DNA from 2 places in the Nocardioides sp. Leaf374 genome. Region 1 is predicted to be linked to the other one. Evidence: riboswitches for the same ligand, from Rfam matches in the RefSeq annotation. Region 1 holds a riboswitch; the other holds the start of a gene.
What was found. Region 1 has a riboswitch for cobalamin ahead of LPA27_RS09455 (magnesium chelatase subunit D family protein). Riboswitches for the same ligand answer to the same signal wherever they lie in the genome.
Positions count from the first base shown of each region.

Region 2: it holds a riboswitch for cobalamin, as region 1 does, so the genes downstream of both, LPA27_RS02520 (FecCD family ABC transporter permease) here and LPA27_RS09455 (magnesium chelatase subunit D family protein) in region 1, are expected to answer to the same signal.

Region 1 is NZ_CAKASO010000016.1:5,615-16,053, reverse strand. It holds gene LPA27_RS09480 (nitrite reductase) at 43-951, shown strand; gene LPA27_RS09475 (precorrin-8X methylmutase) at 948-1,616, shown strand; gene LPA27_RS09470 (precorrin-2 C(20)-methyltransferase) at 1,685-3,274, shown strand; gene cobM (precorrin-4 C(11)-methyltransferase) at 3,287-4,057, opposite strand; gene cbiE (precorrin-6y C5,15-methyltransferase (decarboxylating) subunit CbiE) at 4,096-5,427, opposite strand; cobalamin riboswitch at 5,445-5,601, shown strand; gene LPA27_RS09455 (magnesium chelatase subunit D family protein) at 5,624-7,648, shown strand; gene cobO (cob(I)yrinic acid a,c-diamide adenosyltransferase) at 7,648-8,265, shown strand; gene LPA27_RS09445 (cobyrinate a,c-diamide synthase) at 8,262-9,641, shown strand; gene cobC (Rv2231c family pyridoxal phosphate-dependent protein CobC) at 9,634-10,439, shown strand, end outside.
Region 2 is NZ_CAKASO010000003.1:98,933-118,834, reverse strand. It holds gene LPA27_RS02535 (carbohydrate ABC transporter permease) at 1-740, shown strand, start outside; gene LPA27_RS02530 (acetylxylan esterase) at 810-1,802, shown strand; gene LPA27_RS19335 (helix-turn-helix domain-containing protein) at 1,833-2,186, shown strand; cobalamin riboswitch at 2,215-2,395, shown strand; gene LPA27_RS02520 (FecCD family ABC transporter permease) at 2,528-3,541, shown strand; gene LPA27_RS02515 (ABC transporter ATP-binding protein) at 3,538-4,326, shown strand; gene LPA27_RS02510 (ABC transporter substrate-binding protein) at 4,489-5,511, shown strand; gene LPA27_RS02505 (helix-turn-helix domain-containing protein) at 5,521-6,105, opposite strand; gene LPA27_RS02500 (SAM-dependent methyltransferase) at 6,207-6,863, shown strand; gene LPA27_RS02495 (MSMEG_0565 family glycosyltransferase) at 6,869-7,957, opposite strand; gene LPA27_RS02490 (carbon-nitrogen hydrolase family protein) at 7,954-8,793, opposite strand; gene LPA27_RS02485 (MSMEG_0569 family flavin-dependent oxidoreductase) at 8,793-10,064, opposite strand; gene LPA27_RS02480 (MSMEG_0570 family nitrogen starvation response protein) at 10,061-10,390, opposite strand; gene LPA27_RS02475 (carbon-nitrogen hydrolase family protein) at 10,383-11,303, opposite strand; gene LPA27_RS02470 (MSMEG_0567/sll0787 family protein) at 11,300-12,715, opposite strand; gene LPA27_RS02465 (MSMEG_0568 family radical SAM protein) at 12,712-13,794, opposite strand; gene LPA27_RS02460 (MSMEG_0572/Sll0783 family nitrogen starvation response protein) at 13,807-14,331, opposite strand; gene LPA27_RS02455 (amidohydrolase family protein) at 14,402-15,232, opposite strand; gene LPA27_RS02450 (bile acid:sodium symporter) at 15,377-16,372, opposite strand; gene LPA27_RS02445 (AMP-binding protein) at 16,369-18,909, opposite strand; gene LPA27_RS02440 (ABC transporter ATP-binding protein) at 18,906-19,902, opposite strand, start outside.

The sequences.
Region 1 (10,439 bases):
GACGGGCTTCGCGCACGAGCCCCGGCCTCCGGAGTGACCTCCATGCCCGACCTGACCCTCCCCACCGCGCGCCGGCGGCGCGACCGCTGCCCGGGGGTGACCCGCCCGTGGCTGGCCGACGACGGCGCCCTGGTGCGCCTGCGCCTGGTGGGCGGTGCGCTGCCGGCGCCCGCCCTGCTGCGGCTCAGCGAGGTCGCCCAGCGCTGGGGCGACGGCGACGTGCACCTCACCGCCCGCGCCAACCTGCAGCTGCGGGCGCTGCCCCACGACGGCGAGCGCCTCACGCCCCCCGTCGCCGAGGCCCTCGCCGCGACCGGGCTGGTGCCGGCCCCGAGCCACGACCTGGTGCGCAACGTCATGGTCTCGCCGCAGTCGGGCCTGGCCGGCGGGCGCGCCGACCTGCGGCCCGTCGCCGCCCTGCTCGACTCCCTGCTGCGCGCCGACGACGGGCTCACCGCGCTCCCGGGCCGCTTCCTGCTGACCCTCGACGACGGTCGCGGCGACCTGCACGAGGCCCCCACCGACCTCGGCCTGGTCGCCCTCGACGCCACCCGGGCCCAGCTGCGCGTCGGCGCCCGGGGCTGGGGCGCGGTGGTCGACCTGCCCCGGGCGCCGCAGGCCGTGCTCGACCTCGCCCGCGACTTCCTGCGCCTGCGCGGCGGGGGACCCGACGCCCCCTGGCACGTCGACGAGCTGGCCGGTCTCGGCGTGCCGCTCGCCCACCCCCTCGCGCGCCCGACCGACCCCGACCCGGCCGCGCTGGTCACCGCCGACCCCCTGCCGGCCGGCCGCGTGCCGGGCGGCACCCACGTGCTCGCCCCCGAGGGCCGCCTCGACCCCGCCCTGGCCCGCGCGCTGTGCCGCACGAGCACCGACCTCGTGGTCACCCCGTGGCGTGGCGTGCTCGTGCCCGACCTCGCCCCCGCCCCGACCCAGGAGACCGCGCGATGACCACGCTGCTGCGCCGGCCCGGCCGCCACTACCCCTACGTCGCCCTCGGCCCGGAGATCTACCTCGACTCCTTCGCCACCATCCGCCGCGAGGCCGACCTGTCGGGCGTGCCCGAGGAGGCCGAGAAGGTCGCGGTGCGGATGATCCACGCCAGCGGCCAGGTCGACCTGGCCGCCGACCTCGTGCTCCACCCCGACCTCGGCCGGGCCGGGCGCGAGGCGCTGGCCGCCGGCGCCCCGATCCTCACCGACGCCCGCATGGTGGCCATGGGCATCACCGCGGGGCGGCTGCCGGCCGGCAACGAGGTCCGCTGCTTCCTCACCGACGAGCGGGTGCCCGCCCTGGCCCACGACTGGGGCACCACCCGCAGCGCGGCCGCGGTGTCGCTGTGGGAGCCCCACCTCGAGGGCGCGGTCGTCGCGATCGGCAACGCCCCCACCGCGCTCTTCCACCTGATGGAGATGCTCATCGAGGGCGCCCCGCGACCGGCTGCGGTCGTGGGCTGCCCGGTGGGCTTCATCGGCGCCGCGGAGTCGAAGCAGGCGCTGGCCTCGCTGGCCGCCGACCACGGGATCGACGTGCCCTTCGCGACCGTGCGGGGTCGCCGCGGCGGCTCGGCGATGGCCTCGGCCGCCGTCAACGCCCTGGCCCAGGAGGCGGAGTGACCAGCCCAGTGACCAGCCCAGTGACCAGCCCAGTGACCAGCCCAGTGACCAGCCCAGTGACCAGCCCAGTGACCAGCCCAGCGACCAGCCCAGCGACCAGCCCGGCGACCGGCCGCTTCCACGGTGTCGGCGTCGGGCCCGGCGACCCCGAGCTGCTCACGCTGAAGGCCGCGCGCCTCATCGGCGACGCCGACGTCGTGGCCTACCACGCCGGGCCCGGCAAGGAGTCGAACGCACGGCGTACGGCGGCGGGCCTGCTGCGGCCCGGCGTCGTCGAGGAGGTGCTGGTCTACCCCGTGACCACCGGCGCCACCGAGCACCCGGGCGGCTACACCGGCGCGCTCGCGGTGTTCTACGAGGAGTCGGCGCAGCGCCTGGCCGCGCACCTCGAGGCCGGTCGCGACGTCGTGCTGCTCTCGGAGGGCGACCCGCTGTTCTACGGGTCCTACATGTACATGCACGACCGGCTGGCCGAGCGCTTCGAGACCGAGGTCGTGCCGGGGGTGCCCGCCTTCGCCGCGGCCGCCGCGGCGGTGGCCTCGCCGCTGGTGCGCCAGACCGACGTGCTCACGGTGCTGCCCGGCACGCTGCCCGAGCCCGAGCTCGCGCGTCGCCTGGCCGACACCGACGGCGCGATCATCATGAAGCTGGGCCGCACCTTCCCCGCCGTGCGCCGCGCGCTGGCGGCGGCCGGGCGCCTGGAGCACGCGGTCTACGTCGAGCGCGCCTCGATGCCCGCGCAGCGCTGGCTGCCGGTGGCCGACGTCGATGCCGCGACGGTGCCGTACTTCTCGCTGGTCGTCGTGGCCGGCGACAGCCGCCACGGACGCCGCACCCGCGACACCGAGCTGCCGGTTGTGTCGGCCGCAGCGCGGGTCCCGGCGGCCACCGAGGCCGCGGAGCTGCTGGTGGTGGGGCTGGGGCCCGGGCCCGACCGGTGGCTGACCGCCGAGGTGAGCGCGGCGCTGGCCGAGGTCGACCACGTGGTGGGCTACGCGCCCTACGTCGACCGCGTGCCGCAGCGCGCCGGGCTGACCCGCCACGCCTCGGGCAACAGCGTCGAGATCGACCGGGCCCGCCTGGCCCTCGAGCTGGCCGCGCGCGGCGAGCGGGTCGCGGTGGTCTCCGGCGGCGACGCCGGGGTCTTCGGCATGGCCACCGCGGTGCACGAGGCCGCGGAGGCCGCGGGCGCCGAGGGGCGCGAGGACCTGGCCGGTGTGCCGGTGCGGGTGCTGCCCGGCGTCAGCGCCGTGCAGGCCGTGGCCGCGCGGGCCGGAGCGCCGATCGGCGGCGACTTCGCGGTGATGAGCCTCTCGGACCGGCTCAAGCCGTGGGCCGTGGTGGAGCGGCGGCTGCGGGCCGTGGCCGAGGCCGACCTGGTGCTCGCGGTCTACAACCCCGCGTCGCGCTCGCGCACCGAGCAGGTGGTGCGGGCCCAGAAGACGCTGCTGGAGGTGCTGCCCGCCGACACTGTGGTCGTCGTGGGGCGCGACGTGGGGCGCGCCGAGGAGTCGCTGCACGTCACGACCCTGGCCGAGCTCGACGCCGCCTCGATCGACATGAAGTGCCTGCTGATCGTGGGCTGCGCCCAGACCCGGGTCACCTCGTCGGGTCGGGTGTGGACCTCCCGCTCGGTGCCGGACCGCGGCGAGGGCTGAGTCGGGGCCGGGTCAGGAGCGGGGGCGGGTGGCGGAGTAGAGCCACGACTCCCCCGAGGCGTCGGTGTCGCGGGCCAGGGCGCGGCCGACGAGGATGACCGCGGCCTGGCGCAGCCCGGCCGCCTCGACCTGCTCGGCGATGTCGGCGACGGTGCCGCGCAGGACCAGCTCGCCGGGCTGGCTGGCCCGGAAGACGACGGCCACGGGGCAGTCGGCGCCGTAGTGGCCGGCGAGCTCGGCCATGGTCTCGCGGGTGCGGGTGACGGCCAGGTGCAGCGCCATGGTGGCGCCGGTGGCGGCGTAGGCGGCCAGCGACTCCCCCTCCGGCATCGCGGTGGAGCGGGCCTGCACGCGGGTGAGCACCACCGACTGCGCCACGAGCGGCACGGTGAGCTCGCGGCCGACCAGGGCCGCCGCGGCGGCGTAGGAGGGCACGCCGGGGGTGACGTCCCAGGTGACGCCGGCGGCGTCGAGCCGGCGGGTCTGCTCGGCGAGGGCGGAGTAGAGCGACGGGTCGCCGCTGGTGAGCCGCACGACCTGCGTCCCCGCCTCGTGGGCCGCGCGCATCACCTCGACCATCGCGTCGAGGTCGAGGCCCTGGGTGTCGACCAGGCGCGCCTGCGGGCGGCAGTGGCCGAGCACCTCGGCGTCGAGGTAGGTGCCGGGGTAGAGCACCACGTCGGCCTCGGCCAGCATGCGCGCCGCACGCAGGGTCAGCAGGTCGGCGGCGCCGGGGCCGGCCCCGACGAAGCGGACGGTCGGGGTGGTGATCGGGGTGGTCATCGGGGTGGTGGTCCGGGGCGTCGGCGGGGTCTCGGGGCTCACGGGGTGCTCCAGTCGGGGTCGCCCGGCCAGCGGGTCGGGTGGTCGGGCGGGGCGGTCCAGGCCCACTGGGTGACGGCGCGGGCGGGGGTCCAGCCGGTGAAGGTGCCGATCGGGGCGGCGGTCTCGACGCCGTGACGGGTCAGCTCGCCCCCGTGCTCGGCGTAGGCGGCGGCGAGCAGCTGCTCGGTCTCGAGCGTGACGCCGTGCACCACGAGCCGGCCACCGGGTCGCAGCGCGGCGCGGCAGTGCTCGAGCAGGCCCGGCGCGGTGGCGCCGCCGCCGACGAAGACGGCGTGCGGGCTGGGCTGCCGCTCCAGCACCGCGGGCGCCCGGCCCTCGCGCACCTGCAGGTGGGGCACGCCGAGACGGCGGGCGTTGCGCCGCACCCGCTCGGCGCGACCGGGGTCGGCCTCGAAGGCCCAGGCCTGGAGCGAGGGGTGGGCGCGCAGCCACTCGATGCCGATCGAGCCGGCGCCGGCGCCGACGTCCCAGAGCACCTCGTGGGGCCGGGGGGCCAGGCGGGACAGGGCGCTCGCGCGCAGGTCGCGCTTGGTCAGCTGGCCGTCGTGCTCGAAGGCGTCGTCGGGCAGTCCGGTGGTCCACGAGCCCGTCGGCGTCACGTCGCCGCCGGTGGGGCGCACCTCGAGGGCGAGCACGTGCAGGGCGGGCACGTCGGCGGCGGCGACGTCGGCCCAGCCGCCGGCGGCGGCCTCCAGGCGCGACTCGTGGGCCGCGCCGAGGTCGCCGAGCACGGTGAGGGCGCTCGCGGCGTACCCCTCCTCGACGAGCAGGGCCGCCACGGTCGCGGGGGTGCCGGCGTCGGAGGTCAGCAGGAGCAGGCGCACACCGGGCGCGAGGTGGCGGCGCAGCCGGTCGGTGTCGCGCCCGACCAGGGTGAGCGCCTCGCACTCCTCGGCGGACCAGTGCATCCGGGCCCGGGCCAGCGCCAGCGAGGACACCGCCGGGTGCACGACGAGCCGCTCGCGCGGCACCAGGGCGCGCAGGGTGGAGGCGATGCCGGAGACGGTGGGGTCGCCGGAGGCGAGCACCACGACCTCGTCGTCGGCGTGGGCGGCCAGGGTGCGGAGCAGGGAGTCGCCGAAGGGCCGGCCCCACGGCCGGCGGCGCTGGCCCTCGACGACGGGCAGGAGGGCCAGCTGCCGGGCGCTGCCGAGCACCACGGACGCCTCGCCCACCAGCGCGCGGGAGGCCTCGGCGAGCGAGGACCAGCCGTCGGCGCCGATGCCGACGATGTCGACGCGCCGCGGTGCCGCTCCCCGCTCGGAGGCGTGCGGGGGGCCGTCGAGGGGGGACAGGTCGGGGGGCACGCTGCGTGACGCTATCGTGACCGCCACAGCTCCGAGGTGCCCCGAGGTCGCGAGACCGACGGGAGAATCTGGGAAGCCGGTGAGAGTCCGGCACAGGCCCGCTGCGGTGACCCGGGCGATGCGCGAGCGTCGACCCGGGAAGTCCGAAGACCGGCCTCGGGGTTCCTTTCCGATGGCGGACGAGCGGGAGCCTCTCATGCCACAGCACTACCCCTTCTCTGCCGTCGTCGGCTCCGCCGACATGTCGCTCGCGCTCGTGCTGAGCGCGATCTCGCCCGAGATCGGCGGCGTCCTCGTGCGCGGCGAGAAGGGCACGGCCAAGTCCACGATCGTGCGCGGTCTCGTCGGCGTGCTGCCGCCGATCGAGGTGGTCGCGGGCGACGCCTTCTCCACCGACCCCGCCGAGCGGCCCGACGCCCCGACCGAGCAGCGGCCGGTCAGGCTCGTCGAGCTGCCGGTCGGCGCCACCGAGGACCGCGTGCTCGGCTCGCTGCACCTGGAGAAGGCCCTCGCGCACGGCGCCGCGGAGTACGAGCCGGGCCTGCTCGCCCGCGCCCACCGCGGCATCCTCTACGTCGACGAGGTCAACCTGCTCCACGACCACCTCGTCGACGTGCTGCTCGACGCCGCCGCCACGGGCCGCGCCACCGTGGAGCGCGACGGGGTCTCGGTGACCCACGCCGCCCGCTTCGTGCTCGTGGGCACCATGAACCCCGAGGAGGGCGAGCTGCGCCCGCAGCTGCTCGACCGCTTCGGGCTCACCGTGGAGGTGGCCGCCCCCCGCGACCCGGCGCTGCGCGTCGAGGTCGTGCGACGCCGGATGGCCCACGACGCCGACCCCGAGGCCTTCGCGCGGCGGTGGGCCGCCGCCGAGTCCGACCTCACCCGCCGCGTCGCGGCCGCCCAGGCCCTGCTGCCCGACGTCGTGCTCGACGACGACGTGCTGCTCAAGGTCGCCGAGCTCTGCGCGGCCTTCGAGGTCGACGGCCTGCGCGCCGACCTCGTCACCGCCCGCACCGCGGTGGCCCACGCCGCCTGGCACGGCCGGACCCGCGTCACCGTCGAGGACGTGCGCGCCGCCGCCCGGCTCGCCCTCCCCCACCGCCGTCGCCGCAACCCCTTCGACGCCCCCGGCCTCGACGAGGACCTCCTCGACGACGTGCTCGGCCCCGAGCCCGACGAGGGGCCTGAGGACGACCCCGACGGGCCGGGTGAGGGACCCGAGGACGGGCCGGACCGAGGACCGGGCGAGCAGCCCGGGCAGCCCGAGCAGCCTGGGCAGCCCGAGTCGGCGCCCGGGGACGACGACGCCCCCGGCCGCCCCGACCCGACCGCGGAGGCGACCGAGGAGCCGACCCCGCAGCCGACCCCGCAGCCGACCCCGTCCCCCGCGGGGGCGGGCACGACGGTGGCGGCGGGCGCGACGTACCGGGCGCGGCTGTTCACGGTGCGCGGCACCGGCCGCGGGGAGAGCGGACGCCGCAGCCGGGCCGAGACCGACACCGGACGCCGCGTCGGCGCGCGGCCGGGCCGCACCGGTGCGATCCACCTCGCCGAGACCGTGCGCGCGGCCGTGCCCCACCAGGCGCTGCGCGGGCGCGCGCCGGGCGCCGGCGGACGGCTGCTGCTCGACGCCGACGACCTGCGCGTGGCGGTGCGGGAGGGCCAGGAGTCCAACCTCGTGCTCTTCTGCGTCGACGCCTCCGGCTCCATGGCCGCGCGGCGCCGCATGGAGCAGGTGAAGGCCGCGATCCTCAGCCTGCTGCTCGACGCCTACCGGCGCCGCGACAAGGTCGGGCTGGTCACCTTCCGCGGGGCCGGCGCCGAGCTGACCCTGCCGCCGACCCGCTCGGTCGACGTGGCCGCCGCCCGGCTCGAGGTGCTGCCCGGCGGCGGACGCACCCCGCTCGCCGAGGGCCTCGAGGAGGCCGCCCGGACCCTGGCCACCGAGCGGCTGCGCGACCCGCGCCGCCGCTCCCTGCTCGTCGTGGTGACCGACGGCCGCGCCACCGCCGGGGCCGACGCCGTCGCCCGCTCCCGCCACGCCGCCGCCGCGCTCGCCGCCGCCGGCCAGGCCGCCCTGGTCGTCGACTGCGAGAGCGGGCCGATGCGCCTGGGCCTCGGGGGCGTCCTGGCCGCCCACCTGGGCGCCGAGCACGTGCCGCTGGCCGAGGTCAGCGCCGGCGCCCTCACCGCCACCGTGCGCGAGCGGGTCGCCTGATGGCGCCGAAGGGGCAGCCGCTGGCCGTGCCCGACGACGGCCTGACCACGGCCCAGCGGCGCACCCAGCCGCTGCTGATGGTGCACACCGGCGACGGCAAGGGGAAGTCGACCGCGGCCTTCGGGCTCGCGATCCGGGCCTGGAACCAGGGCTGGGACGTCGGGGTCTTCCAGTTCGTGAAGTCGGCCAAGTGGCGCATCGGGGAGCAGACCGTGCTCGAGCGCCTCGGCGAGCTGCACGACCAGACCGGCGAGGGCGGTCCGGTGGAGTGGCACAAGATGGGCGCCGGCTGGTCGTGGTCGCGCAAGGAGGGCTCGGAGGCCGACCACGCCACCGAGGCCGCCGAGGGCTGGGCCGAGGTCAAGCGGCGCCTGGCCGAGGAGCGCCACGACCTCTACGTGCTCGACGAGTTCACCTACCCCATGGAGTGGGGCTGGGTCGACGTCGACGACGTCGTCACCACCCTGCGCGAGCGGCCCGGTCGGCAGTACGTCGTGCTCACCGGCCGCCGCGCCCACCCGGCGCTGGTCGAGGCCGCCGACCTGGTCACCGAGATGACCAAGGTCAAGCACCAGATGGACCGCGGCCAGAAGGGCCAGAAGGGGATCGAGTGGTGACCCGGCTCCCGCGCGTCGTGGTCGCCGCCCCCTCCACCGGCCAGGGCAAGACCACGGTCTCCACCGGGCTGATGGCCGCACTGCGCCGCGCCGGTCACGTCGTCAGCGGCCACAAGGTCGGCCCCGACTACATCGACCCCGGCTACCACGCCCTCGCCTGCGGCCGACCGGGCCGCAACCTCGACCCGCACCTGGTCGGCGAGGACCTCGTCGTGCCGCTGCTGCTGCACGGCGCCCGCACGCCGGAGCCGGCCGACGTCGCCGTCGTCGAGGGCGTCATGGGCCTCTACGACGGCCGGGTCGGCACCCGCGGCTTCTCCTCCACCGCCCACGTCGCCGCCCTCACCCGCACCCCGGTCGTGCTCGTCGTCGACATCTCGCGCTCCTCGCGCTCCATCGGCGCCGTCGTGCACGGCATGGCCACCTGGGACCCCACCGTCACCGTGGCCGGTGTCGTGCTCAACCAGGCCGGCTCCCCGCGCCACGCCGCCGAGGTGCGCTCCAGCATCGACCTGCCCGTGCTCGGCACCATCCCCCGCGACGCCGGCGTCTCCGCGCCCTCGCGCCACCTCGGCCTCGTGCCTGCCGACGAGCGCGCCCTCTCGGCGGAGTCGCTGGACCACCTCGCGGACCACGTCGCCGCCCACGTCGACCTCGAGGCCGTCCTCGCCCTCGCCGCCACCGCGCCCGACCTCGCCGAGGACCCGTGGGCGCCGGAGGCCGTCGTACGCCGCCCCGAGGGGGCCGGCCGCCCGGTCGTCGCCGTCGCGGGCGGGCGGGCCTTCACGTTCCGCTACGCCGAGACCGAGGAGCTGCTGCGCGCGGCCGGCTGCGAGGTGGTGGGCTTCGACCCGATGCACGACACCGCGCTGCCCGCCGGCACGGCGGGGGTCTACCTCGGCGGCGGATTCCCCGAGGTCCACGTCGGGGAGCTGGGCGGCAACGAGGCGCTGCGCGCCGCCCTGCGCGCGGCCGTGCTCGACGGCGTGCCGACGGTGGCGGAGTGCGCGGGGCTGCTCTACCTCTGCGACACCCTCGACGGGGCGCCGATGGTGGGGGCGCTGCCGGCCACCGCGGAGATGACGCCGCGGCTCACCATGCGCTACCCCGTGGCGACCGCGGTCGGCGACAGCCTGCTCACCCGGCGCGGGGAGCAGGTCACCGGACACGAGTTCCACCGCACCCACGTCGAGCCGGTGAGGGGCGAGACCGCCACCTGGGAGGTCGACGGCGAGGCGGTCGGCTTCGGCACCGCCAGCCTGCACGCCTCCTACCTGCACACCCACTGGGCCGGTCACCCCCACCTCGCCCAGCGCTTCGCCGACGCGGTGCACGCCCGGGCCCGTGACCTGGCCCGTGACCTGGCCCGTGACTGAAGCCGGCCCGCCCGTCGACCCGCTGCGCCACCACGGCGACGCCGAGGTGCGCGGCAGCGGGCTGCTCGACCTGGCCGTCAACGTCCACGACGGCCCCCGCCCGGCGTGGCTCGACTCCGCGCTCCACGCCGCCGTGGACGCCTCGGGCGACTACCCCAGCCCCACCGCGGCGGAGGCCGCGCTGGCCCGGCGCCACAACCGGCCGGCCGAGGAGGTGCTGGCCACCGCCGGCGCGGCCGAGGCCTTCTCCCTCGTCGCACGCTGGCGCGCGTGGCGCCGCCCGGTGGTGGTCCACCCGCAGTTCACCGAGCCCCACGCGGCGCTGGAGCAGGCCGGTCACGACGTCACGCCGGTGCTGCTGCCGGAGCCGTTCGTGCTCGACCCGGCCGCGGTGCCCGACGACGCCGACCTCGTGGTGCTGGGCAACCCGACCAACCCCACCGGGGTCCTCCACCCGGCCGAGGCCGTGCGGGAACTGCTGCGCCCGGGGCGGGTGGTGCTGGTCGACGAGGCCTTCATGGACGCCGTGCCCGGCGAGACCGCGTCGGTGGCCGGGCTGCGCGCCCCGGGCCTGGTGGTCGTGCGCAGCCTCACCAAGCACTGGGGCGTCCCCGGCGTGCGCGCGGGCTACCTGCTGGCCTCGCGCCGCTCGGTGGCCGCCCTGCGCCGCGGCCAGGTGCCGTGGTCGGTCTCCACCACGGCCGCCGCCGCGATGACCGCCTGCTCCACCCCCGCCGCGGTCGCCGAGGGCGCCCGGCGCGCCCGCGAGGTCGTCGCCCACCGCGAGCACCTCGAGCG
Region 2 (19,902 bases), on a different contig from region 1:
TGCTGCTCACCGCGCTCCAGCCGCAGGGCAGCATCCCCACCGGGCTCAGCTGGCCCGCCGACCCGCAGTGGCACAACTTCGTCGACGCCTACCGCGTCGCCGACCTCACCCCGCTGCTGGTCTCGAGCATGCTCATCGTGGCCGGCGTCGTGCCCGCTGCGCTGGTGCTGGCCAGCCTGGCCGGCTACGGGCTGGCCTCGCTCAAGGTGCCCGGCGCGTCGTGGATCTTCCTGCTCTTCGTGCTCGGGCTCACCATCCCGTTCGAGTCGCTCATCACGCCGCTCTACTACCAGATCGAGGCGCTCGGGCTGCTCAACACCCGCGCCGCGCTCGTGCTGCCGCTCATCGCGCTCTACATGCCCTTCGCGGTCTTCTGGATGCGGGCACACTTCCTCACCGTGCCGGTCGAGCTCTCCGAGGCGGCCTACGTCGACGGCGCCGGGGCCTGGCGCACCTTCCGCCACATCCACCTGCCGCTGGCCGTGCCGGCCCTGTCGTCGCTGGCGATCCTGCTCTTCCTGTGGACCTGGAACCAGTTCATCCTCGCCATCGTCCTGGTCAGCGACCCCAGCAAGCGCACGATGGCCGGCGCGCTCGGCGCCTTCCAGGGCCAGTACGGCACCGACATCGTGCTGCTCTCCGCCGGCTCGCTGCTCATCCTGGCGCCCACCGTCGCGGTCTTCGTGCTCTTCCAGCGCCAGTTCTCCCGCGCGCTGCTCCAGGGCGCCGTCAAGGGCTGACCGCCCGCCGCTGCGCGCCCCTCCCGTCCACGCCCGTCCGCGCCCGTTCCCGACCCCTCGAGGACCACCGTGCCCCAGTACGACCTTCCCGCCGCCGAGCTCGCCGCCTACCGCGGCAGCGTCACCGAGCCCACCGGCCTCGCCGCCTTCTGGGAGGAGACCCTCCAGGCCTCCCGCGCGCGCGCCCGCGCTCCCCGGGTCGAGCCCGTCGACGCCCGCCTGCCCCTGGTCGAGGTGAGCGACGTGACCCTCAGCGGCTACGACGGCGAGCCCGTGCGGGCGTGGTACCGCCGCCCCGCCGGGGTGGGCGGCGACCTCCCGCTGGTCATCCGCTACCAGGGCTACACCGGCGGCCGCGGCCTGCCCCACCAGGTGCCGCACTGGACGCTGGCGGGCTACGCCACCCTCGACGTCGACAGCCGCGGCCAGGGCTCCGGCGGCGGCTGGGTCGGCGACACCCCCGACCCCCACGGGCACGGACCGTCGTACCTCGGGGGCTTCATGACGCGGGGCCTGGAGGACCCGGCCCGGCACTACTACCGCCGGCTCTTCACCGACGCGGTGCTGGCGGTCGACGCCGGTGTCGCGCTGCCGGGCGTCGACCGCGACCGGGTCGTCGTCGCCGGCGTCAGCCAGGGCGGCGGCATCGCGCTGGCCGTCTCGGGCCTGCACGACGGACTGGCCGGCGTGCTCGCCGACGTGCCCTTCCTGTGCGACATGCCGCGCGGGGTGGCCATCGCCTCGACCGGCCCCTACCTCGAGGTGGCGGCCTTCCTCGCCTCCCACCGCGACGCCGCCGACCGCGCCTTCGCCACGCTCGCCCACTTCGACGCGGCGGTGCTGGGGCGCCGCGCGAGCGCGCCCGCGCTGATGTCGGTGGCGCTGATGGACACCGTCTGCCCGCCCTCCACCGTGCACGCGGCCCGCAACACCTACGGCGGGCCCAGCGAGCTGGTCGTCTACCCCTGGAACGACCACGAGGGCGGGCAGTTCCACCAGGAGGCGGCCCAGCTGGAGTGGCTGGCCAAGCTCCTCGGCGGCCCCACCCCCGGCCGGGCCTGAGCCGTGCCCGCGCGGGTCACCGTGGCCGACGTGGCCCGGGAGGCGCGGGTCTCGGTGGCCTCGGTCTCCCGGGCGCTCAACGACGCCCCGGGCGTCGGCGCCGCGACCCGCGACCACGTGCGCGCCGTCGCCCGACGGGTGGGCTACGAGCGCTTCGCCCCGGCCGCCGACCTGGCGCACGGAGCGGGCCGCGGCTCCGGGCCCGGGGCGGCCACGATGGCCGACGTCGCGGCCCGCGCCGGGGTCTCGCCCGCCACGGTCTCGCGCGCCCTCGCCGGCTCGCCCCGGGTCAGCGCCTCGACCCGCGCGCAGGTGGAGGCGGCCGCGCGGGAGCTCGGCTACACCGTCTGCACCGCCGCGGCCTCGACCGCCCGGGCCCGGTGAGCGCGGCGCCGGGGGCGACCGCGGCGTGCTAACTTCGCCGCGAGCCAGAACACATCTGACGATGTGCGGGAATCCGGTGAGAATCCGGAGCTGACGCGCAGCGGTGAGAGTGACTGGTGGGACGACGCACCACTGGGCCCGTGGCCTGGGAAGGTGTCCCACCGGGACGAACTCGAGTCCGAAGACCGGCTGGCTCGCCTGACCGATGCCGGCCCGCGCGACTCGGGTCCCCGACAGATGCGAGACCCGCTGTGGCCGTGACCCGTCCCGCCCCGCCGACCGCGCCCGCGCGCGCCGCCGACCCGCCCCCGCCCGGCGTACGACGCGGCCCGCGGCTCGCGCTGCACCTGGGCCTGCTGGCGGCCCTGGCCGTCTCGCTCGTGGTGGCCCTCGCGCTGGGCTCGGAGCGGCTGCCGGTGGGCGGGGTCGTCGACGTGGTGCGCGAGCGCGTTCTGCACGGGCGCCCGGGCCCCGACCCGGTGCTCGACGTCATCGTCTGGGAGCTGCGCGCCCCGCGCGTGCTGATGGCGGCGGTGGTCGGCGCCGGGCTCGCGCTGGCCGGCACGGCGATGCAGACCCTGGTGCGCAACCCGCTGGCCGACCCCTACCTGCTCGGGGTCTCGGCGGGTGCCGGCGTCGGGGCGACGGCGGTCATCGCCTTCGGTGCGCTCGCCGCGCTCGGGGCGTGGGCGCTGTCGGTGGGCGCCCTGCTCGGGGCGCTCGGCGCGGCGGTGCTCGTCTTCGGGGTCTCGCTGGCCCAGGGCGGCCTGACCCCGCTGCGGCTGGTGCTGACCGGGGTGGTGATGTCGTCGGCCTTCTCGTCGGTCTCCAGCCTCATGGTCTTCCTCGGCGAGGAGCCCCGCGCGACCGAGTCGGTGCTCTTCTGGCTGCTCGGCTCGCTCGCGGGCGCGACCTGGGCGCAGCTGGTGGCGCCCGCGGCGGCGGTGCTGGTGGCGGCGGTGCTCGTCGTCGGCGTGCACGGCTGGCTCGACGCGCTGGCCACCGGCGACGACACCGCCGCCGCGGTCGGCGTGCCGGTCGCGGCGCTGCGGATCGCGCTCTTCGTCCTCACCTCCGCCCTCGTCGGGGTGCTGGTGGCGGTCTCGGGGGGCATCGGCTTCGTCGGCCTCGTCGTGCCCCACCTGGCGCGCCTGGTCGTCGGCGGCGGCCACCGGGCGATGCTCCCGGTGGCCGCGCTCGGTGGCGCGGTCTTCCTGGTGTGGGTCGACGTGGTCGCCCGCACCGTCGTGAGCCCGCAGGAGATCCCGCTGAGCGTGGTCACCGGCCTCGTGGGCGCGCCGGTCTTCCTGCTGCTGCTCGGGCGCCGGCGCTACCACTTCGGGGGCGGGGCGTGAGCGGCCGGCCCGCACCGGCCCTGACGGCCCGGGCGCTGTCGTGCGCGGTCGGCGGGCGCGTCGTGCTGCGCGGTGTCGACCTCGACCTGGCACCCGGCAGCACCACCGCCGTGCTCGGCGTCAACGGCTCGGGGAAGACGACGCTGCTGCGCACGCTGGCGGGCCTGACGCGCCCCGAGACCGGGGCGGTGCTGGTCGGCGACCGCGAGGTCCACGACCTGCCGGCGCGCCGCCGGGCGCAGGTCGTGGCGTTCGTGGCGCAGGAGGAGAGCCCGCCGGCCGACATGACCGCGGGGGAGTTCGTGGCGCTGGGGCGCCTGCCCCACCACCGGCCGTGGGCGCGCGGCGACGGCGACCGGCCCCACGCCCGCGCCGCCCTCGCCGAGGTCGGGCTCGACGCCGCCCTCGACCGGCCCTGCGCCCAGCTCTCGGGCGGCGAGCGGCGGCGGGTCTGCCTGGCCCGCGGCCTGGTGCAGGACTGCGAGCTGCTCGTGCTCGACGAGCCGACCAACCACCTCGACGTCAGCCATCAGGTGGCGCTGCTCGCGCTGCTGCGCGCCTCCGGGCGCACCGTGCTGACCGCGCTGCACGACCTCGCGCTCGCCGCGGCCTACGCCGACCAGGTGGTCGTGCTCCACGAGGGCCGGGTCCACGCCGCGGGTGCACCGCACGACGTGCTCACCCGCGACGTCGTCGCCCGGGTCTTCGGCGTCGACGCCGCCCACCTCAGCGACTCGCGGGGTCGCCACCACCTCGTCGTCGGCCCCGGCCGCCACCTGCGCTGACCCGGCTCCCGCCGCGTCGGCCCACCGCCCTCCCGCCACCCTCCCGCCGCCCTCCCGTCGCTCCTCCCTCCCGAAGGCAGGTCCCCCGTGCACCGTCCCCTCCCCGTCCGTCCAATCCCGGTCCGTCTCCTCGCCGTCCGCCCTGTCTCCGCGCTCGCCGCCGTGGCGGTCCTGGCCCTGACGACGTCGTGCGGTGCCGGCCCCGCGACCGGCCCGGCGGCGGGCTCGCCGGGCGCGACCGGCGCCTCGCTCGTGCTCGAGAACTGCGGGGAGGAGCGCGCCTACCCCGACCCGGCCGAGCGGCTCTACGTCTACGACGGCGGCATGATCGCGATGGTGCTCGCCGTGGGCGCGGCCGACGCCGTCGCCGGCATCAGCGGGCTCCAGGACGACGCCGAGGCCCTGGCCCGGGTCTACGGCGAGGACGTCGTGGCCGACCTCCCGGTGGCCAGCGAGGACCGCCCCACGGTCGAGAACGTCCTGCTCCAGCGCCCCGACCTCATGCTCGCCGGCTGGAGCTACGGGTGGGACGAGGACGCCGGTCTGACCCCCGACGGGCTGGCCGAGCGCGGCATCGCGGCGTGGACCCTCACCGAGTCGTGCCGCCAGGGCGACGGCGAGAGCCGCGGCGTCGTCGACCCCTGGACCGCGCTGAGCACCGACCTGACCGCGCTGGGCCGCCTCACCGGGCACGAGGACGACGCGGCCGCCCGGGTCGCCGACGTCGAGGAGCGCCTGGCCCGGCTGCGGCAGGCGCCGCGGGCCGCGAAGACGCCCACCGTGTTCCTCTTCGACAGCGGCACCGCCTCGCCCTTCACCAGCGGCTCCTACGGCGGGCCGCAGGGCGTCATCGACGCGGCCGGTGCCCGCAACGCCACCGAGGACGTCGCCGACACCTGGACCACCGTCTCCTGGGAGCGGGTGGCGGCCGCCCGGCCCGACTACATCGCCTTCGTCGACTACCCCGGCCAGAGCTTCGAGCAGAAGGTCGCCGTGCTGCAGGCCAACCCCGCGACCCGCGACCTGCCCGCGGTGCGCGAGGAGCGCTTCCTCGACCTGCCCTACGCCGCCTGGGTCAGCAGCCCGCTGAACATCGACGCCGCCGAGCAGCTGCGCGCCGCCCTGGAGGAGGTCGACCTGCTGCCCGCCTCCGGCATCGAGCCCGCCCACGACCTGCGGCCCTGAGTCCCCGGCTCAGGGCGCGCGCAGGTGGGCGCGCTGGCCCTGGCGCCCGATGAGGCTGAGGAACTCCACCGGGCCGGCCGAGGTCGCCCCGAACCAGTGCGGCGTGCGGGTGTCGAACTCCACGGCCTCGCCGGGGCCCAGGCGCAGGTCGTGCTCGCCGAGCACGAGGCGCAGCGTGCCGTCGAGCACGTAGGCCCAGTCGTGGCCCTCGTGGGTGCGCAGGGTGGGGCGCGCGTCGTCGCGCCCGGTGGGTAGCACGAACTTGTAGGCCTGGATGCCGCCCGGGCGTCGGGTCAGTGCGATCACGCTGCCGCCGTCACCGGTCGCCACCGGGCGCAGGTGCACCCGGGGGTCGCCCGTGGCCGGGGCGTCGACGAGCTCGTCGAGGGTGACCCCGTGGGCGCGGGCCAGGGGCAGCAGCTGCTCGAGGGTGGGGCGGCGCAGCCCCGACTCGAGCCGCGACAGCGTGCTGGTGGACACGCCGGTCTCGTCGGCGAGCTCACCGAGCGTGAGGCCGCGGTGCTGGCGCAGGGCACGCAGCCGTGGGCCCACGGCGTCGAGGGTGCTCTCGGCCTGCTCCCGGGGATGGGTCACCGGGCCAGTTTGCCGTTCGGCAACAGTGATTGCCAGAGGTGGTCCGGTCCGTCATCGTCGGGAGCCACGGCCGCCGCGGTGGCGGCCACGGAGGGAGACCCGTGACGCACGCGTTCGACAAGGACTACTGGGAGGGCGTCTGGCGCGGCGACCGCGCCCTGGCCATGGCCGCCGGTGGGCCCCACCCCCACCTCGTGGCCGGTACCCGCGACCTCGAGCCCGGCACGGCGCTCGAGGCCGGCTGCGGCGCCGGGGTGGAGGCGGTGTGGCTGGCCGGCGCCGGCTGGCGGGTGACCGGCGCCGACATCGCCGCCGACGCGCTCGCCCGGGCCGCCGAGCGGGCCGACGCGGCCGGGGTCGCCGACCGGGTCCGGTGGGTCGAGGCCGACCTGTCGGTCTGGGAGCCCGAGGAGCGCTTCGACCTCGTCACCACCCACTACGCCCACCCGGCCACCCCGCAGCTGGACTTCTACGACCGTCTCGCCAGCTGGGTCGCCCCCGGCGGCACGCTGCTGCTGGTCGGTCACCTCCACGACGAGGGTCACCAGCACGGCTCCGGTCACGGGCACGGGCACGGGCACGGCGAGGAGGCGGGACCGCCGGCGGAGGCCTCGGTGCGCGCCGCCGACGTCGTGGCGCGGCTCGACCCGGCGCGGTGGGAGGTGGTCACGGCCACCGAGTCGCGCCGCACCGTCACCGTGCCCGACGGGCGGGAGGTGGCGGTGCACGACGCCGTCGTGCGTGCCCGGCGCCGCTGAGCGGCTCAGCCCAGCGCGCGGTAGAAGGCGAGGTGCTCCGCTGCGGCGCGCCGCCAGGTGAAGCCGTGGCTGTGGGCCCGGCCGCGGGCGGGGTCGGGCGGGGCGGCGAGGGCGTCGAGCAGGGCGGCGGCGATCGCGTCCGAGGTGCCGGCGTACGCGACGTGGTCGCCGAGCACCTCCCGCAGCACGGGCAGGTCGCGCGCCACGACGGGCACCCCGGCGGCGAGGGCCTCGAGCGGGGCCAGGCCGAAGCCCTCCTGGGTGGACACGAAGCCCAGGGCGGCGGCCTCGGCGACCAGGGAGGGCAGGGCGTCGTGGGCGACCACGCCGAGCACCTCGGGCTCCACGCCCAGCTCGGCCGCGCGGCGGTCGAAGGCGGCGCGGTAGTCGCGGTAGTCGAAGAGGGTCTCGCCGCCGGCGAGCACGAAGCGAAGGTCGGGCACCTCGCGCCGGGCCAGGGCGTAGGCCTCGAGCAGGTCGAGGGTGCCCTTGCGGGGCTCGATGCCGCCGAGGGCCAGCACGTAGCGACCGCACCGCCGTCGCCAGCGGGCGCGGCCCTCGGTGTCGCGCCCGCCGGCCTCGAAGCGGGCGGCGTCGACGCCGTTGGCGATGACGGTGGCCGGCAGGCCCCAGCCGGCCTCGACCTCCGCGGCGACGGCGGCCGAGACGCAGACGCGCGCGACCGGCTCGACCACGGCGCGCTCGTGGCAGGCGACCAGCTCGGGGGTGGTGAAGGTGTCGAGGTGGTGCACGGTGCGCACGCACGGCCCCGAGCGCATGGCGGCGTTGGCGCTGATGCAGTCCTGGGCGTGGACCACGTCGTAGGCGTCGCGCTCGGCGGCGAAGGCCCGGTCGAGGGTGTCGATCGAGCGCAGGATGCGGGGGCCGACCTCGTCGCCGAGGTCGGGGAAGGGCACCGCGTGCACGGTGACCGCCGGGTCGACGGGGCGGAAGAACGCGGTGTCACCCCCGCGGCCGAGGGTCCACAGGTGCACGTCGAGCCCGTCGAGGCCCGCCAGCGCCTCGGCCAGCGCGAGGGTGTGCACGACCCCGCCGCGGGGCTTGGTGGAGTAGGTCAGCAGGGCGATCCTCATGGGTGCCTCCCCGGGGCATAGGCCGAGCGGCTGAGCTCGTCGAGGTGGTGCAGCGTGCGGCGGGCCCGGGCGACCTCGCCGTCGACGTCGACCGTCGCGACGGCCAGCCCGCCCTTGGTCGAGGTGCGCGCGAGCACGTCGCCGCCCGGGCCCACCACCTTGGCCTGACCCAGGAAGCGCAGCGAGCCCAGGGAGCCGGTCTGGTTGGAGGAGGCCCAGACGACCTGGTTCTCCGCGGCCCGGGCGCAGTCGTAGAGGTCGAAGAGGCGGGCCTGCCGGTCGTGCACGAGCCGCTCGGCGCGGTCGGTCACCGAGGCGGGCCAGGCCGAGAGGCAGGCCAGGACACGTGCGCCGTCGAGCGCCATCGCGCGTGCCGCCTCGGGGAAGGTCTTGTCGTAGTCGATGAGCAGGCCGAGGCGACCGACCGGGGTGTCGAAGGCGCGGAAGGCGTCGCCGGGGACGTAGACGCGCGACTCGCCGGCCGGAAGGTGCACCTTGCGGTGGTGGCCGAGCACGCCGTCGCCGGTGAGGCAGACCGCGGCGTTGTAGATGCGTCCGCTGCCGTCGTCGGCGGCCTCGGCGTACCCCAGGCAGACCACCGTGTCGCCGGCGATCCGGGCCACCCGCCGCAGCTCCTCGGAGTCGGGGAGCAGCGCGGGCGGCGGGCCGGAGGGGGTGCGCAGGTCGTCGAGGTAGCCGCCGAGGGCGGCGTCGGGCAGCACGACGACGTCGCAGCCGGCCGCCCGCGCGTCCACGACGATGCCCTCGACCTTGGCCAGCGCGCGGTCGAGGTCGCGCCCGAAGTGCGCGGCGACGGCACCGATGGTGACCGGCACTAGGAGACCCGGCGCACCTGTGGCCGCGCCCCCACGGACTCGCGGATGGTGGCCGCCACGTGCTCGGCGTCGCGGGCGATCCCGAGGAAGCGTCCCGAGCCCCACGTGTGCAGCCAGGGCAGGCCGAGGAAGGACAGCCCCGGCACCGCCGTGACACCGCGGTGGTGGGTGGGGCGCCCGCTGCCGTCGAAGGCGCCGACGCCGACCCACCGGTAGTCGGGGCGGTAGCCGATGGCCCACACCACGCTGGTGACGCCGGCCGCGGCCAGGTCGAGCTCGAGCGGGTCGGCGTCGGGGGTCCACACGGGGGAGTAGCGCGAGGGCGGCGGGGCGTCGATCCCCTCGCGCTCGATCCAGCGGTCGATGTCGGCGCAGATGGAGTTGTAGGTCGCGTCCGCGGCGTCGAGCGCCGCGGTCAGCGTCGGGCGGAACTCCAGGCGTGTGCCGCGGCCGCCGGCCAGCAGGCCGTGGAGCCGCATGCCCTGCGAGGCCAGCAGGCGCAGGTCGAGGTCGCGGCCGCCGTCGCGCCCCGTCACGTAGTGGTTGGTCTTCTCCCGGGCCGCGAGGCCTCCGGGGTACTGCGCGACCGCGGTGTCGTAGAGGCCCATGTCGGCCAGCCAGGTCATGCAGTCGCGGCCGCGGTAGGTGCGCGCGACCCGCGGGGCGTCGCCGAGGGCGAGGTGCACCTGGCGGCCCTCGAGGTGGAGGTCCTCGGCGATCTGGGTGCCGGACTGGCCACTGCCGACGACGAGCACGCCGCCGTCGGGCAGGTCGGCCGCGCGCTTGTAGTGGGCCGACTCCAGCTGGGTGAGGCCCGGGTCGAGCGCCGCGGCCCAGGGCGGCACGATCGGCACGTGGTAGCCCCCGGTGGCCACGACCACGTGCTCCGCGCTCCAGGTGGTCTCCCCGTCGGGGCCGGTGCTCTCGAGCACGAAGCCGCCGGCCTCGCCCTGGCGCAGGGCGGTGACCCGTGTGTGCTCGCGCAGCGGCGGGTCGAAGGTGGCGGCGTAGCCCCCGAGCCAGGCCACGACCTCGTCGCGGGTCATGAACCCGTCGGGGTCGGGGCCGTCGTAGGCGTAGCCCGGCAGGCGGCAGTGCCAGTTGGGGGTGACCAGGGTGAAGTTGTCCCAGCGGGTGTCGGCCCACTCGTGGGCGGCCGTGGCGGCCTCGAGCACGACGTGGTCGATCCCGTCGCGGGTCAGGCACCAGCTCGTCGCGAGCCCGGCCTGGCCGCCGCCGACGACGGCGACGGTGGTGTGCACGGTGGTCATGGGCGCTCCGGGGTCGTGGGGCTGGTGGGTGCGGCGGCGGGCAGCGGGGGCCACATCCGCACGACCTCGACGAGGTCGTCGGGGCGGTGCGCGGCGGCTCGGCGCCGCACCAGCTCGGCGCTGGCGGCGGCCGAGGTGCAGGCGAAGCCGTAGCGCTGCCGCACGCGCTCGCCGGCCTCGGCGAGCGCGGTCGTGGCGCGGTGGGCGAAGTCGGCGACGGTGTAGCGGGCGCCGGGGGCGAGGTGGTCGTGCATGACCAGCGAGGGCGACCAGCAGTCCTGGAGGCTGCCGTCGGGCCAGCGCACCGAGACCGTCATCTCAGGCATGCGCCGCGACCCGCTCGTGCTCGACGTAGAGGTCGGGGCGCCGGTCGCGCAGGTGGAACATCGCGCGCCGGGCGGTGCCGAGCAGCTCCTCGACGTCGACCCGGGCGTAGGCGACGCCCTCGGTGGTGCCGGTGGCGGCGAGCACGTCGCCGCCGGGTCCGACGACCTTGGCCGAGCCGACGAAGCGCAGCGACCCGAAGGTGCCGGCCTGGTTGGAGGCCACCCAGAGGACCTGGTTCTCCAGCGCCCGGGCCTGGTCGAAGAGGTCGAAGCGCCGCTTCCAGCGGTCGTCGGCCAGGTCGCCGGCCGTGGCTGTGCGCGAGGCCGGCCAGGCCGAGATGCACACGACGGTCTCGGCGCCGTCGAGGGCCAGGCCGCGGGCCGCCTCGGGGAAGGCCTTGTCGTAGCAGATGAGGGCGCCGAGTCGCCCGACGGCGGTGTCGACGGCGCGGAAGACGTCGCCGGCCTCGTAGTAGAGACTCTCGCCGAGGGGCTGGTGCACCTTGCGGTGCACGCCGAGCACCCCCTCGCCGGAGACGATCGCGGCGCTGTTGAAGCGTCGGCCGCCGTCGGACTCGCAGAAGCCGACCACGAGCGTCATCTCGCGGGCGAGCGCGGCCACGCGGCGCAGCTCGGGTCCGTCGGCGTCGAGCACGGGTGGGAGCGAGTCGGGGGCGTCGGGGTGCGTGCCGTCGCGTCCCGAGCCGAGCACCGACAGGTAGCCGCCCAGGCAGGCCTCGGGCAGCGCCAGCAGCGACGTGCCGCGCTCGCGAGCCCGCGCCACCAGGTCGCCGACCTGGCGCAGGTTGTCGTCGAGGTCGCGCCCGAAGCCTGCGCTGACGGCCCCGACGGTGAGCGTGCCGGGCGTGCCGGGCGTGCCGGGCGTGCCGGGCGTGGTGGGCGTGGTGCTCATCGGGAGGACCCCATTCCGGTGACGGTGGAGGTGACGGCGTCGGTGACGACGCCGTCGGGCCAGCGCAGGCCGACGCCCGCGCCGGAGGTGAGCTCGCCGCAGGCGGCGGAGGTGACGAAGGGGGGCAGCGCCGCGCGGGCCGGTGCCGCCTCGGCGGTGACCATGGCGAAGCCGGGGAAGCAGGTCAGCCAGTCGCCGTACGCCGCCCCCTCGGGGGTCGGGACGGCCGCGACGTCGAGCACCGCACGGCAGCCGGAGGCCTCGGCGAGCATGCCCGTGGTGCCGACCACGCCGCTCATGCTGACGTCCTTGGCCGCGGTGGGCCGCAGCGCGGGCACGACCCCGGCCAGGGCCCGCAGCTGCGCGCCGGTGCGGTGGCTGGAGGAGTCCCACTGCGACCCGGTGTAGCCCGGGCGCCAGCCGCCGCCGAGGTCGGCGGTGACCCGCAGCGTCTGCCCCGGGTCGGCGCCGCCGCCGGCGACGGGGCGCGAGGTGCGGCCCAGGGCGGTGACCGACAGGGCGGCGGGCACGCCGAGCTGGGTGTGCCCGCCGACGACCGGCACGCCCCAGGCGCGGCTGGCGTCGGTGAGCCCGCGCAGGACGCGGCGGGCGAAGGAGGCGTCGCGGGCGCCGAGGGCGTCGAGCAGCGCGACGGGGGCGGCGCCCATGGCGGAGAGGTCGTTAAGGTTGACCAGCACGGCGCACCAGCCGGCCCACTCGGGGTCGCGCTCGACCATGGAGGGGAGCACGGCGTCGCAGGCGGCGACGAGGTCGGAGCCGGGCACGGGCGCGCCGTCGTCGCCCAGGAACCCGGGCGGCACCCCGGCCGACAGCTCGTCGAGCAGGCCGCCCAGGGCGGCCTTGGTGGCGTCGACCAGCCGCTGCACCCGCCCGATCGGCCAGTCCACGACCACGTGGGGGTGGCCGTGCCGGTGGGTGCGCTCGCGCGGCACCCAGCCGAGGCGGCGGAAGAGGGGCTCGTTCTGCGCCTGCACCGTGGCGTCGAAGCGCAGCGCGCCCGCGGCCTCGGCCGCGGCGCAGGCCGCGCGCACCAGGGCGGCGCCGACGCCCAGCAGCAGCCGGGCGTCGGAGGCCACCGCGAGCCGCGAGCCGCGCCACCAGCCGAGGTCGCGCCCGGCGGTGGCGGGGTGGAGCCGCACGCCGCCGAGCACCTCGCCGCCGGCGTCGGGGTGGGTGGCGACGGCGACCAGCACCACGGTGCGCGGGTCGTCGTCGACGTCGTCGCGGTCGGAGCCGTCGAAGAGGCCCTGCTCGCGCACGAACACCTCGCGGCGCAGCGCGTGGTAGGCCGCGACCTGGCGGGCCCCGGCGCGCACCACGACGAAGGCGTCGAGGCTCGGAGCCGCCCGGCGGGCGCCGGTGAGGACCACCTCGTCGACCAGGCCGGTCACGACGCGGCCTCCGCCGAGGAGCACGAGCCGAGCGCCGAGCAGGCCCCGCAGGCCGCGCAGCCCGCCGCCTGGTCGGAGCCCAGCATGCCGTGGGCGCGCAGCGCGGCCGCGACCTCGGTGGTGACCCGGTAGACGTCGGCGGGCCTCGGGGCGACGGCTCCGTCGACGTCGACGGCCAGCGTGCCCGCCAGCGGGCGGAAGGGCACGACGAAGGGGTAGACCCCCATCTCGATGAGCTCCACCGCCCCGGCGACGAGCTCGTCGGGGTCCTCGCCGAGGCCGACGAGGAGGTAGGTCGAGACCTGGTTCCACCCGAAGACGCGCACGGCCTCGGCCCAGGCGGCGCGGTAGTCGGCGAGCGCCACCGAGCCCTTGCCGGGCATCCAGGCGAGGCGGGCGGCCTCGTCGAGGGACTCCACGTGGATGCCGATGGAGCGGGCGCCGGCGTCGTGGAGCTCCTGGAGCGAGGCCAGGTCGCCCGGCGGCTCGCACTGCACCTGGATCGGCAGGTCGGGCAGCACCTCGCGCACCGCCCGCACGCAGCGGGCCAGGTGGGTCGCCCCGCGGTCGCGGCCGTTGCTGGTGCCGGTGGTCATCACCAGCTGGGTGATGCCGTCGAGGTCGTGGGCGGCGCGGGCCACCTCGGCGATCTGCGCCGGCGTCTTGACCGCGACCGTCGCGCCGGCGCGCAGCGACTCCTCGATCGCGCAGAAGCGGCAGCGCTCGGCCTCGGCGTACCGCACGCAGGTCTGGACGACGGTCGTGGCCAGCACGTTGCTGGAGTGCAGCCGCGCGATCTGCTCGTAGGGGACGCCGTCGGCGGTCCGGAGGTCGTAGAAGCGGGGGCGGGCCACCGCCTCGACCCCCATGCCGGTGTCGGCGCCGTCGAGGAGCAGCTTGCCGCCGCTCACGGTGTAGGGGCTGCGCGGGTTGAGCGGCACCGCCGCCCCCACACCGTCGAGCAGCAGGTGCCCGTCGTCGCTGGGGCCGGCGCCCGCGCGGCGCGCGACCGGGGCGTCGGACGGGTCGGCGAGGCGGATGCCCAGGATCGCCACGTCCACGCGGGTGTCGGCCGTCATGACGTCAGCCGCTCAGAGGTTGTAGACGGAGTTGATGATGGCGCCCTTGTTGGCGAAGTGGATGACGGCGTCCTGCACGTCGAGCGGGTGGCAGGGGATCACGCCCTCGATGAGGTCCTCCTCGCGCTGGCCGTGCAGGGCCATCCCGAAGCGGCAGCACAGCACCGTGCCGCCCTCGGCGATGAAGGTCTTGATGGCGTCGTTCATGTTCTGGTTGCCGGGGAAGGCGACGTCGCCGGTGGTGGGGAAGCCGCGGGTGTCGGCGCAGGCCAGGGCGCCGGGGCCGTAGAAGTAGAGGGTGGCGTCGAAGCCCTTGCGCAGCGCGCGGGTGGTCTGGAGGACCGCCACGAACGACACCGACGACTCGTGCGGGATGCCGTGCACCAGGGTCAGCCAGGACTGTCCCTCGCCGGCCTGGTAGTCGGGGAAGAGCTTGGTCGAGCCGTAGAGGTTGGTGCCCTTCTCCTGGCTGGGGTGGGGGATCTCCGAGCGGGACTTCTCCATCGCGGCCAGGATCTCGTCGTCGAACACGGACATGTGCGGCTCCTCGGTTGGGGTGCGGGGCTGGGGTGGTGCGTGGTGGTGGTGCGGGTGGTGCCGTGGGGTCTCAGGTGCCGTAGAGGGCGTCGAAGTTGGCGTGGAAGAAGGCGTCGGCGAGCGCGCCGTCGCCGGCCGCCGCGGCCAGGCGGGCGCGCTCACCGGCGAAGTCGCCCCAGGGGGCGTCGGTGGCGAAGAGGACCCGGTCGTGGCCCACGCCGCGGCGCTCGATCTCCTGGGCCAGCCAGGCCGGCGCGAAGCCGATGGCCCAGCTGGTGTCGGTGTAGACCTGCTTGCCGGCCTCGATCCAGTCGAAGAAGAGGCCGCCGACGAGCTTGAGGTGGCCGCTCATGCCCCCGCCCAGGTGCACGAGGTGGATCTTGGTGGCGTCGCCGTAGCTCTCCACGAGACGGCTGATCCGGTCGACGTCGGAGGCGGCACCCGGCGAGGTGTGCACGTGCACGACGAGGTCGAGCTCGGCGGCGGTGGTGAACATCCGGTCGAGCTGCTCGGCGCAGTCGGGGGCGTCGGGCGCCCCGCCCAGCAGGAAGCTGGTCTTGAGCGCGACCACGCCGTCCTCGCGGGCCAGGGCGAGAGCCTCGTCGTTGCGCGCCGCGTCGCTCTGCTGCGGGCTCACCCACAGGCCGCAGCGCACGCGGTCGTCGCGCTGCGCCGCCTCGAGGGCGAGGTGGTTGAGCCCGAAGGCCACCGCGGGGTCCGGCACGCCGTAGTTGGGCAGCACCAGCGCGCGCTCGGTGCCCTCGGCGTCGAGGGTCGCGACGAGCTCGGCCACGGTCTCCAGCGCCGTGGTGTCGGGACTGATCGGTGGGCCGCCGTAGAAGCGGTACGCCGGGAGCTGGCCGATGTGCCGGTGGGCGTCGCGGTGGGCGGTGCGGGTCATGGCGAGAAGCCAACGCCCGCGGTGTTGCCGGGTGGTTTCGCGCGGAAGACGATCCGCGGCGCCACGCGTAAGGGTCGTGTTACCTGCGCCGGCTCCGCGAGCCGCGCCACGGGTGGGGGTGCACCAGCCCGCGACGGTGGAACCTCAGGTCGGCGTCGACGGCGCGAGCCGGGGGACCAGCCGCACGAGGACCAGCATGGCCAGCAGCTCGACCATGGTCTGGGTGACGACGGCCAGCGGGGCCAGCGCAAGCGACTCGGGGAGCGCGAGGGCCAGCGGCAGCACGACCAGCGAGTTGCGGGTCGCCACGGAGAAGACGGCCGCACGCGTGCCCGGCACGTCGAGCCCGGCGGACCGGCTCGCGGCCAGGCCGACCGGCACGGCGAGCACCACGAAGGCGGCGTAGAGGGGCACCAGGCGGGCCAGCTGCAGCGCCTCGGAGCCGACCGCGGCGATCTGGGACCCGATCACGACGGTCAGCGTGAGCATCATCAGCGGCACCATGGCGCCGGCCGTGGCGCGCTCGACGGCGCGCCCGGAGCGGTGGTGACGTCCCAGCGCCTGCACGAGCGCCGCAGCGGCGAGCGGCACCACGATCAGGACGAGGAAGGCCTCCACGAACGGCGCGGGCTCCACGACCGCGAGGACGTCGCCGCCCGCGAAGAGGAGGAGGTACGCCGGGAGGAGGAGCACCTGCGCGAGCATCAGCAGGGGCGCCGCCGCCAGCAGCCGGGCCCGGGCGCCACCGGCCAGGCCGGCGAAGACGATCACGTAGTCGATGCACGGGGTCAGCAGCACCAGCAGCACGCCGAGCGTCAGCCCCCGGTCGTCGGCGACGAACCGCGACAGCCCGAAGGCGAGGAGCGGCACCACCAGGAAGTTGCCGCCCAGCACCGCTGCGAGGAAGCGGAGGTCGCCGAACGCCCGGCCGACCTCCACGAGGGGCACCCCCAGGAAGGTCGCGAAGAGCAGCAGCGCCAGCGCCGGGTTGATCGCGTGCTCGAGCGACGGGGCGGCCCGGGGGGCCGCGAGACCGAGGACTGCCCCGCCCAGGATCGCGACGAGGTAGAGCGCGACCTGGTGGGAGTCCCACCACGTGACGAGCGTGCGGCTGGGCGCGGTGGGTCCTGGGCCGTTCACCTCGGCGGCCGGGGCACCGGCTCGGCGGGGGCGGGCGCGACCGCCCGGCGGGCGGCCAGGAGGAGCCGGTGGACCCGCGCCGCGGCGAGGCCGACGACGAGGCTCGCCACCAGCGCGGCCCAGGGGTGCCCGGCGTCCTCCAGGGGCGGGTAGACCTGCCAGTGCGTCAGGTAGATCCAGAGCGAGGCCTGGGCGACGGGCACGAGTAGCCGTGCCACCGGCGCCGGCACCCTCACCGGCCGGCGCAGGAGGAGGGCGGCGACGCCGAGCACCGCGACGACCTGCCTGGTCGTGTCCTCGCCGAAGTAGCCCCCCAGGGCCACGACCACCGACGCCGCCACGACCGCCCGCTGCGCCGGGGTCCGCGCCTCGGCGGCGGCCCACCCCAGCGCGACGCAGAAGGCGGCCGTCGCGACGGCGTACTCCTGCAGCGAGGCGGTGCTCCATCCCACGAGCACGAAGCGGAGCGCGACGGTGCCCACCACGGCGGCCATCGCGGCCGCGAAGCGGTGCGCCCGCTGCCACCGGTCGACGGCGGGCACGGCGAGGAGGGCGGCCAGCGCGAGCAGGCTCCACACCAGGACCTCGAGGAACCAGAACTCCCAGTCGTCGGTCCACCGGTCGGGCCCGAGGAGCTGGTTGAGGTAGAGCGCCGTGGCCGGGTGGTAGTCGCCGGTGACCGCCCCGGCCACGAGGATCCAGACCGAGGCGGGTACGGCGAACGCGGCGACCGTGGCGAGGATCGCGCGGGTCCGGGGCCGGCGTCCCTCCACCGGCAGCGCGAAGCGCGCGACGTTGTAGCCCGCGACCGCCAGCAGCACGTGGGCTCCACCCATGACGCTCACCAGGTCGGTGTGGGACGCGACGATCGCCAGGATCGCCGCGGCGCGCAGGATCGTCGGCACCTCGAGGAGGGTGGTCCACGCGCGCACGGGACGCGCCCTGCGCGCCAGCTCGACGGGGGTCAGGTGCGGCCAGTGGGCCGGGAGGTCGCCGAGCAGGCCGGCGAGTCGCGTGGAGGTCTCCACGAAGGCCAGCGAGTCGCCGCCGAGGTCGACGAAGCTGTCGTCGGTCGTGGCGTCGGGCCGACCGAGCACGACGGCGTAGAGGTCGCGCAGACGCTCGGCGGTGACCGGGCCCGCCCCCTCGTCGTGCGCCGAGGCCTCCCGGGCCGTGGAGGCGGCGTGGCGACGCAGGGCCGCGTGGTCGACCTTGCCGCTCGACGTGAGGGGCACCGCGGCCAGCGTGTGCACCACCACGGCTCCGTGGGGGAGGCCGCTGGCCGCCCGCAGCGACGCGCGCGCCGCCGCCGCCGACCGGGGGCGGTCGACGAACGCGTGGAGCCGGCCGTCGTGCTCCACCAGGCGGACGGGGACGGTGCACACCTCCTCGAGGCGTCCGAGGTCGAGGCGCAGCCCGAAGAGCTTGACGTGGCGGTCGAGGCGTCCCACGACCTCCCACAGCCCGTCGTCGCACTGCCGGCCGAGGTCGCCGGTGCGCAGCTCGTGGTGCTCGACGCCCCGCGCGAGGTCGCCACGCTCCAGGGCGTAGCCCATCATCACGTTGGGCCCGGAGTAGACGAGCTCCCCGACGCCGTCGGGGAGGTCCCGGCCCTCGACCGGCGCGAGACGCAGGTCGCCGCCGGGCACGGGCAGCCCGATGGCGTCGGGCCGGCTCGCGGCGAGGTGGGGCGGGAGGTAGGCCATGCGGGCGGTGGCCTCGGTGGCGCCGTACATGACGAAGAGGTCCCACCCGCGCCGTCGACCCAGCTCGGCGAAGCGCCGGACCGTGGCGGGCGCGAGCCGTCCGCCGGCCTGGGTGAGGTAGCGCAGGTCGGGCAGGTCGCGCTCGGCGAACCCCGAGGCGTCCAGCAGGTCGAAGGTGTGGGGCACGCCGGCCAGGCTGGTGACGCGGTGGCGACGGGCCAGGCGCCAGAAGCACTCGTCGGTCACCGAGAGACCGGTCAGCACCACGGCCGCACCGGCCCGCAGGTGGGAGGTCAGCACCGACAGGCCGTAGCAGTAGTGGATCGGCAGCGAGGTGATCGCGCGGTCCTCGGTGGTGAGAGCGAGGTAGGAGCCGATGCTGTCGGCGTTGGCCAGCACGTTGGCGCGCGAGAGGCGCACCAGCTTGGGCGAGCCGGTCGAGCCCGAGGTCGACAGGAGCAGGGCCAGGTCGGGGTGGAGGTCCGCGTCGGCGGCCCCGAGGAAGCGCTCCTCCACCTCGCGGTGGCGCGCGGCGTCGTCGGCACCCAGCAGGACGACGGGGAGGCGCCGGGCCCACGCGGCGAGGAGGTCGACGACGGAGTCGAGGTCGTTGCGGGCGCGGACCGCGAGGAGCCGTCGGGTCCCGCCGAGGGAGGCGGCCCGGGCCGTGACCAGCCCGGTGAGCTCGCCGTAGGTGACCAGGCGGTCGCCGTCGACGAGGGCGACGTCACCGTGGTCGCCCCCCAGCAGGTCGAGGTCGAGGTGGAGGTCGAGGTCGGGGTCGGGGTCCGGCCGGGTGCCGAGCGGACCGGACGCGGGCAGCGCGGTCACGGCCGACGGTCCGACGAGAACGCCACCACGTCGCCGGTCACGACGACGCCGACCCTCTCCCCGGGCAGGGGCACGACGCCCGCCGGCGTGCGCGCGACGACCAGCTCGCCCGTGGCCAGCCGCACCCGGACGGTGGCGTCGTGGCCGAAGAAGCTGGTGTCGAGGACCTCGGCGGCCACACCACGGTCGGCCGGGGTCACCTGCACCTGCTCCGCGCGCACGGCCACGCGCACCGGGCCGGCCGGCGCCGGGCCACGCAGTCCGATCTCACCCAGGGCGCAGCGCACCGCGCCGGGCGCGGACACCTCGACCGTGCCGTCGAGGAACACCGACAGGCCGACGAAGTCGGCGACGCGCTCGTCGGCCGGTGAGAGGTAGACCGCGGCCGGCCGGCCGACCTGGAGCAGCCGCCCGCTGTGCATCACCGCGACCTGGTCGGCCAGGGAGAGCGCCTCGCCCTGGTCGTGGGTCACCAGCAGCGCGGCCGCACCCCGCCGGCGCAGCGCCCGCACGACGGCGCGGCCGGTCTCCTCCCGCAGGCCGGCGTCGAGGGAGGAGAAGGGCTCGTCGAGGAGCACCATGGAGGGGCGGGGAGCCAGCGCCCGGGCCAGGGCGACCCGCTGCTGCTGGCCGCCCGACAGCTCGTGGGGATAGCGGTCGGCGAGGGTGTCGGGGAGGTCGACGAGCTCGAGGAGGCTCGCGACGGTGGCGCGTGCGGCCCGTCGCTGGGAGCGGGGGAGCCCGAAGACCACGTTGGCCGCGACGTCGAGGTGGGGGAAGAGCCCGCCCTCCTGGGGCACGTAGCCGAGCCGCCGGTGCCGCGGGGCGACCGCGGTCCGGTCGGCGACCACGGGCCGGCCGGCCACCGTGACGGTCCCCGTGCGGGGGGTGACGAACCCGGCGACGGTGCGCAGCAGCGTGGTCTTGCCGCAGCCCGACGGGCCGAGGATGGCGGTGACCCCGTCGGTCACGGTGAGGTCGAGGTCGTGGACG